2 regions of the Ferribacterium limneticum genome follow, and region 1 is predicted to be linked to the other one. Evidence: riboswitches for the same ligand, from Rfam matches in the RefSeq annotation. Region 1 holds a riboswitch; the other holds the start of a gene.
What was found. A riboswitch is a leader RNA that binds a small molecule or an ion and turns the genes downstream of it on or off. The one in region 1 is predicted to bind S-adenosylhomocysteine.

Region 1 (4,134 bases):
CGCAGCGCCGGTTCGATGGCGGGGCGCTGACGCGGGGCAACCGAGGCAACACGTTGGGCGATGGCCTTGATGTGCTCCGGCGAAGTGCCGCAGCAGCCGCCGACGATATTGACGATGCCGCTCTTCGCCCAGCTTTCGATTTCGTCGGCCAGCATGTCGGCCGTTTCGTCGTAACCGCCAAAGGCATTCGGCAGGCCGGCATTGGGGTGGGCCGAGACGTAGCAGTCGCAGACTCGGGACAGTTCCTCGACATACTGGCGCAGTTCCTTGGCGCCGAGCGCGCAGTTCAGGCCGAAACTGACCGGCTGGACGTGGCGCAGCGAATTCCAGAAGGCCTCGGCGGTCTGGCCGGACAGGGTGCGGCCGGAAGCGTCGGTAATCGTGCCGGAAATCATCACCGGCCAGCGGCGCTTGGCGATGTCGAAAAACTTTTCGATGGCGAACAGCGCCGCCTTGGCGTTCAGCGTGTCGAACACCGTCTCGACGAGCAGGATGTCGGCGCCGCCTTCAACTAGGCCGGTGATGGCTTCGACGTAGTTGGATACCAGTTCGTCGAAGGTCACATTGCGATAGCCCGGGTCATTGACGTCCGGCGAGATCGACGCGGTGCGGCTGGTCGGGCCGAGCACGCCGGCGACGAAGCGCGGCTTGGCCGGGTTGGCAGTGGTGAACTCGTCACACAATTGGCGGGCCAGCTTGGCGCCTTCGAAATTCAGTTCGTAGACCAGTTCCGACAGGTTGTAGTCGGCCTGCGATACGGCGGTCGAATTGAAGGTACAGGTTTCGAGAATGTCGGCGCCGGCTTCCAGGTACTCGCGGTGGATGCCGCCGATGATGCCGGGCTGCGTCAGCACCAGCAGGTCGTTGTTGCCCTTGAGGTCGTGCGGGTGATCCTTGAAGCGCTCACCCCGGTAATCGCCCTCCTGCAGGCCGTGCCGCTGGATCATGGTGCCCATGGCGCCGTCGAGGACGAGCAGGCGTTGCTGGAGCAGGGAAGAGAGTTCGGCGGTACGGTTGGGCTGCATGGATCACCTCGGCAAAGCGAAATTGCACCGGGGACGCCGCAAATGACAAACGGCGTCGCAAACCGGCTTGATATTTCAGGGTTTGCGAGCGCCGTTGAACATTGCCGAGCCTGGCCCCGTGTATCCATGAAAAAGCATGGAGAGGGTCGCAGCGCTCCTCGGCAGAAGCGTTAGTTTACCGGGGGCGGGTCAGGCTGCCAAGGGCATTGATTTATTTAGCCTTTCACCGCGACGCGCTTGGAGGTCTTCTTGACGCCGCCGTGGCCGGTGTCGAAATGCACCATGAAGTAGGTTTCGTCCATCGGTGGCATGCCCTCGATGCGCCATTCCCAGACCTCCTCGCGCAAGTTGTCGAAGACGACTTTCGAACCCGGCGCGCCGAGCAGGCGGCGGATGTCGTCCTTGCTCATGCCTTCGCGGACCTTGGCGTAGTTGGTGTCATTCAGGACCTGTTCGAGCTTGCTGACGACATGATCCTGGCCGAAAGTGATCATGTAGCAGCTGCTGCCGTTCGGCTGGCGGGCGTATTCCCAGGTTGCCGTGCCGTCATCGTTCCAGTGGATGAAGCCGGGTTCGCCCATGCGGCTACGCACTTCGGCCTGGGTCGTGATCCCGGGTTTGATTTCCTGCAGGTTGAAATAGTCGCAGGCGGGCAGGGCAGCGGCCACGATGGCGGTGGCAGCGGTGGAAATCCAGGCGGGTAGTTTCATGCGGGCTCCAAGGCGAGGCGGCAAGGCAGTTTACGCTTTCCCAAGCTTGCTTTCATAATATCGGACTCCTCTAATTTTCGGATATGCCGATGCAGCACCTCGATCCCCTTGCCGCACACGCTTTCCTGCAGCATGAGCCGCAAGCCGTGTTGGTCGATTGCCGGACGGAAATCGAGCATATGTACGTCGGTCACCCGGCCGGCGCCGAGCATGTCGCGTGGCAGGAGGGGCCGGACTGGGAAATCGATCCGGAATTCGCCGACAAGGTGAGGCGTCTGGTGAGCGCCGACCTGGCGCGGCCGGTGCTGCTTATTTGTCGCAGTGGTCATCGCTCGCTGCATGCCGCAGAAGCGCTTGAGGCAGCGGGTTTTACCAATGTGATCAACGTGCTTGAAGGCTTCGAAGGGCCGCTTGATGATGATTATCATCGTGGCACACTGGGTGGCTGGCGCTTCCGCGGCCTACCTTGGTACCAGTCGTAGCCGCTGGTGAAGCAGGGCGGCGAGGCCGCCGATCAACATCAATCCGGCCATGCCGAGTGAGAGCGTCAGCGTCGAACCCCACAGGGCCGGGGCGATCAGTGCTGCAACCAGCCCATTGAAGCTCGACTGGAAGAAGGTCTGGCAGGAGGCGGCCAGGCCGCGCTGGGCCGGGAATGGATCGAGCGCGAAAATGGTCAGACAGGGCATGGCCAGCGACATGCCCATGGTGTAAACAAAGATTGGCATCACATTCCAAGGCAGGCCGGGCGGCAAGGTCATATTCACGCCCAGGTTGATGGCTGCCGCCGTACCCATGATGGCATAGCCCAGCGCGATGGTTCGCGACAGCGAGAATTTGCCGGCCATTCGCCCCGACAGCCATGAGCCACAGACCAGGCCGCTCATCGCCGGCCCGAACAGCCAGAGGAAGCCGGTTTCGGCGACGCCGAGATGCTGCATCAGGAAGACCGGGGCCGACAGGATGTACAGGAAAAAGCCGCCAAAGTTCATCGACAGCGCGGCGCAGGCGAGCAGGAAGGGCGGCGAGGTCAGTACTTTCCAGTAGGTTTTTCCGAGGTAGCCCGGGCGCAACGACTGGCGTTTTTCCGGGGTCAGGGTTTCCGGCAGCAGCTTCCAGCAGGCGAACCACAGTGCTACGGTCGATAGCACCAGAAAAGCAAATACCGAACGCCAGCCGAATAGCGTTTGCAGCCAGCCGCCGATGACCGGTGCGACGGCCGGGGCCAGGGCGAACATCATGGTGATCTGTGACATCAGGCGCTGGGCCGCCGCGCCGTCGAACAGGTCGCGAACGATGGCCCGGCTGAGCACGATGCCGGCCCCCGCCGTGATGCCCTGCATGGCGCGCCAGAACCACAGTTGCTCGATGCTGGTCGCGATCATGCATCCCGCCGAGGCGATGGCGAACAAACCGAGCGCCACCAGGACGACCTTGCGCCGCCCGAAACGGTCGGCAATCGCCCCATGCCAGAGCGTCATCAGGGCAAATGAAAATAGGTAAACGGAGAGTGTCTGCTGGACCTGAAGCGGGCTGGCGTTCAGCTTTTCGCCGATTTCATGGAAGGACGGCAGGTAGGTGTCGATCGAAAACGGGCCGATTGCCGACATCGATGCAAGCAGCAGGGCGATGCCGCGCGTATCGCGCCGGCTGCTTTCAGCCACGGGCGAAGCGCCGGTACTGGATGGCTTCGGCGATGTGGGGCGCGCGGATGTCGTCGCTGCCGGCCAGATCGGCAATGGTCCGGGCGACTTTCAGGATGCGATGCCAGGCGCGGGCCGACAGATCGAGCTGCGTTGTCGCCTGCTGCAACAGCTTGCTGCCGGTTTCGTCGGGCTGGCAGCTGGCATCGACTTCCTTGGTGCTCAGGCGGGCATTCGGCTTGTGCTGGCGAGCCTGTTGCCGGGCCTGGGCCTGTTCGACACGGGCGCGGACGGTCTCAGACGATTCACCATCGGCCTTGCCGGCGAGGGCGTCGGACGGTAGCGCCGGGACTTCGATGATCAGGTCGATGCGATCGAGGAAGGGCCCGGACAGTTTGCCGCGATAGCGGGCGATCTGGTCCGGTGTGCACCGGCATTTGTTATTGCCGTGTCCCAAAAATCCGCAAGGGCAGGGATTCATTGCGGCAATCAATTGGAATTCGGCCGGAAACTCGGCATGGCGAGCTGCCCGGGCAATATGGATACGGCCAGATTCGAGCGGCTCGCGCAGCGTTTCGAGTACCTTGCGATCGAATTCGGGCAGTTCATCGAGGAAAAGGATGCCCTGATGGGCCAAACTGATTTCGCCGGGTCGAGGCGGATTACCGCCGCCAACGAGGGCCACTGCCGAAGCGGTGTGGTGCGGTTGACGGTAAGGGCGAACGCCGAAGGTTTCTGGTCGAAATTGCCCGACCA
Region 2 (4,134 bases), 140 kb from region 1:
ATCATCTGCTTGCCGGTTTCGGCCGCCACCCGCCCACGCAAGGCCGGGGCTATGCCGGCCTGCGCCAGATTTTCCTGCAGATGACGCCGATAGGTCGGTGAAAGCCAGTAAATCAGGCGGCCGACCCCGCCGCCCAACGCATGCAGCAAGCCCAGCGGCAATAAGGAAAAAACGCGAAAAATAAAAACCATGACGCCCCGGGGGTTGAATCCCCCTGAGAAAAGTTTAATATTATCCGTTCGCCGAGTTAAACAGACAACTTGCGGGGCGACTAATAAATTCTGCTAAAGCGTCACCTGCTCATGGTCCGAAGCTGGTAACGCCGGATCAAAGGACCATTGGAGCATTCCATGAGCGATTACCTCTTCACTTCGGAATCTGTCGGCGAAGGCCATCCCGACAAGGTTGCCGATCAGATTTCCGACGCCATCCTCGACGCCATCCTGGCTCAGGACAAGCATTCCCGCGTTGCCGCCGAGACCCTGTGCAACACCGGCCTAGTCGTGCTGGCCGGTGAAATCACCACCAACGCCAACGTCGACTACATCCAGGTTGCCCGCGACACCATCAAGCGCATCGGCTACGACAACACCGAATATGGCATCGACTACAAGGGCTGCGCCGTGCTCGTCGCCTACGACAAGCAGAGCCCGGACATCGCCCAGGGCGTCAATGCCGCCTACGACGACAACCTCGGCCAGGGCGCCGGCGACCAGGGCCTGATGTTCGGCTACGCTTGTGACGAAACCCCGTCGCTGATGCCGCTGCCGATCTATCTGTCGCACCGCATGGTCGAGCGCCAAGCCATGCTGCGCAAGGATGGCCGCCTGCCGTGGGCCCGCCCGGATGCCAAGTCGCAGGTCACCATCCGCTACGTTGATGGCAAACCGCACTCGATCGATACCGTCGTGCTGTCCACCCAGCATTCGCCGGACATCAGCCTGGAAGACCTGCGCGAAGCCACCATTGAGCAGATCATCAAGCCGGTACTGCCGAAGGAGTTGATCAAGGGCGACATCAAGTATCTGGTCAACCCGACCGGCCGCTTCGTCGTCGGCGGCCCGCAGGGCGACTGCGGCCTGACCGGCCGCAAGATCATCGTCGACACCTACGGCGGTGCCGCACCGCACGGTGGCGGCGCCTTCTCCGGCAAGGATCCCTCCAAGGTAGACCGTTCGGCCGCCTACGCCACCCGCTACGTCGCCAAGAACATCGTTGCCGCCGGCCTCGCCTCGCGCTGCCTGGTCCAGGTTTCCTACGCCATCGGCGTCGCCGAGCCGACTTCGATCATGGTCGAGACCTACGGCACCGGCAAGGTCAACAACGAAACTCTGACTGCACTGGTTCGCAAGCACTTCGACCTGCGTCCGAAGGGCATCGTCAACATGCTCGACCTGCTCCGTCCGATCTACCAGAAGACCGCCGCCTACGGCCACTTCGGCCGCGACGAGCCGGAATTCACCTGGGAAGCCACCGATCGCGCCAATCTGCTGAAGAGCGATGCCGGTCTGTAAACCCTACATTTCTTCGCATTAAACAAGGGGGCGCGCAGCCCCCTTTTTGTTAGAATTGCGAAATATGTTGAAGAAAATCCCAGTCGAAAAACTGACGCTCGGCATGCACCTCCAGGCTTTCTGCGGCGCCTGGCTGGATCATCCGTTCTGGCGGACCAAGTTCGTCCTGACCGATCCAAACGACCTGTGCCTGATCATGGAAAGCTCGATCAGGGAAGTCTGGATCGACGCTTCCAAAGGCACCGACGTAGAAACGGGGGATTTTGCCGGTGCGAAGGAAGTCGTCAGCGCAGAGGAAATTCCCGAACCACCGCCCGTTGTGCAGGAAAAGGCTTCGTTCAACGACGAAGTAAAACGCGCCGCCAAGATTTGCGCCAAAGGCAAGGAAGCCGTCGTTTCGATGTTCCAGGAAGCGCGCATGGGAAGGGCCATTGAGGCCGAAGCCGCCGCGCCGCTGGTCGAGGAAATTTCCAATTCGGTCATGCGCAATCCGGGCGCCCTGATCAGCCTGGCCCGCCTGAAAACGGCGGACGACTATACCTTCATGCATTCGGTGGCCGTCTGCGCCCTGATGATCGCCCTCGCCCGCCAACTCGGCCTCGATGAGCAACAAGTCCGCGATGCCGGAATGGCCGGCCTGTTGCATGACCTTGGCAAGGCGATGATCCCGCTTGAGATATTGAACAAGCCGGGCAAGCTGACCGACGAGGAATTCGATCTGGTCAAGACTCACCCCGCAGAAGGCTACAAGCTTTTGCTGGAGGGTAGCGGCATCAGCGAGATGACCAGGGATGTCTGCCTGCACCACCATGAAAAGGTTGATGGCAGCGGTTACCCCAAGGAACTGAATGGCGAGACCATGAGCCTGTTCGCCAAGATGGGGGCCGTTTGCGACGTTTACGACGCAGTCACCTCCAACCGCCCGTACAAGGCTGGCTGGGATCCGGCCGAGTCGATCAAGCGAATGGCCGAATGGAAGGGGCATTTCGACCCCGCCGTTTTTCAGGCCTTCGTTAAAAGTTTGGGAATCTATCCAATTGGCTCACTGGTTCGCCTCGCCTCGGGCAAACTCGGCGTCGTCGTCGAACAGGGCGAGCAATCGCTGCTCAAACCAAAGATCAAAGTATTCTTTTCGACCAAATCGCAGGCCTATATCAAGCCGGAACTCATCGACATTGCCCGCAGCCCCGAGAAAATTGCCGGTCGCGAAGATGCCGCCAAGTGGGGCATCAAGGATGTCGACCGCTATTGGGCTGGCGACAAGGTCTGAAAAGACATTTATAATCCGCAACCTACCGAGGGGCGCTGCAGGAGATTCCTCCCAGGCTCGGTTTAAAACGGCGCTCACTGATCAACCCTGCCGGGCGCAGGGGGCCGCCGGTGAGCAACAACGCCGTTATTCCCCTCCCCGTCACAGTTATTTAGGAGCTTACTGTGGCTGAATTCAAAGACTACGTCATTGCCGATCTTTCCCTTGCCGACTGGGGTCGCAAGGAAATCCTCATTGCTGAAACCGAAATGCCGGGCCTGATGGCCATTCGCGAAGAATTCGCGAAGACCCAGCCGCTCAAGGGCGCCCGCATCACCGGTTCGCTGCACATGACCATCCAGACCGCCGTGCTGATCGAGACGCTGACCGCGCTCGGCGCCGAAGTCCGCTGGGCCTCGTGCAACATCTTCTCGACCCAGGACCACGCCGCGGCCGCCATTGCCGCGCAGAACATCCCGGTCTTCGCGGTCAAGGGCGAAACTCTGGTCGATTACTGGGATTACACCCACCGCATCTTCGAATGGGCCGACGGCGGCTACTCGAACATGATCCTCGACGACGGCGGCGATGCCACCCTGCTGCTGCACCTCGGCGCCCGTGCCGAGAAGGACATCTCCCTGCTGGCCAAGCCGGGCTCCGAAGAAGAAACCATCCTCTTCGCCGCCATCAAGGCCAAGCTGGCCGTCGATCCGACCTGGTACTCCGTGCGCCTGGCCCAGATCAAGGGCGTCACCGAAGAAACCACCACCGGCGTCCATCGCCTGTACCAGATGCACCAGCGCGGCGAACTCAAGTTCCCGGGCATCAACGTCAATGACTCGGTGACCAAGTCCAAGTTCGACAACCTGTACGGCTGCCGCGAATCGCTGGTCGATGGCATCAAGCGCGCCACCGACGTGATGATCGCCGGCAAGATCGCCGTGATCGCGGGTTACGGCGATGTGGGCAAGGGCTCCGCCCAGGCCATGCGCGCCTTGTCGGCTCAGGTCTGGGTTACCGAAATTGACCCGATCTGCGCCCTGCAGGCTGCCATGGAAGGCTACCGCGTGGTGACCATGGAGTACGCCGCCGACAAGGCCGACATCTTCGTCACCACGACCGGCAACTTCCACGTCATCACCCATGACCACATGGTCGCGATGAAGAACAACGCCATCGTCTGCAACATCGGTCACTTCGACAACGAAATTGACGTCGCTTCGATCGAGAAGTACCAGTGGGAAGAGATCAAGCCGCAAGTCGACCACGTCATCTTCCCGGACGGCAAACGCATCATCCTGCTCGCCAAGGGTCGCCTGGTGAACCTCGGCTGCGGCACAGGCCATCCGTCCTACGTGATGTCTTCCTCCT

Region 2: it holds a riboswitch for S-adenosylhomocysteine, as region 1 does, so the genes downstream of both, ahcY (adenosylhomocysteinase) here and metH (methionine synthase) in region 1, are expected to answer to the same signal.

Annotation. Positions count from the first base shown of each region.
Region 1 is NZ_CP075191.1:61,183-65,316, forward strand. It holds gene metH (methionine synthase) at 1-1,025, opposite strand, end outside; S-adenosyl-L-homocysteine riboswitch at 1,105-1,191, opposite strand; gene bamE (outer membrane protein assembly factor BamE domain-containing protein) at 1,241-1,735, opposite strand; gene KI617_RS00265 (rhodanese-like domain-containing protein) at 1,825-2,217, shown strand; gene KI617_RS00270 (multidrug effflux MFS transporter) at 2,197-3,399, opposite strand; gene KI617_RS00275 (YifB family Mg chelatase-like AAA ATPase) at 3,392-4,134, opposite strand, start outside.
Region 2 is NZ_CP075191.1:201,438-205,571, reverse strand. It holds gene KI617_RS01000 (lysophospholipid acyltransferase family protein) at 1-191, opposite strand, end outside; gene metK (methionine adenosyltransferase) at 351-1,514, shown strand; gene KI617_RS00990 (HD-GYP domain-containing protein) at 1,579-2,784, shown strand; S-adenosyl-L-homocysteine riboswitch at 2,806-2,867, shown strand; gene ahcY (adenosylhomocysteinase) at 2,949-4,134, shown strand, end outside.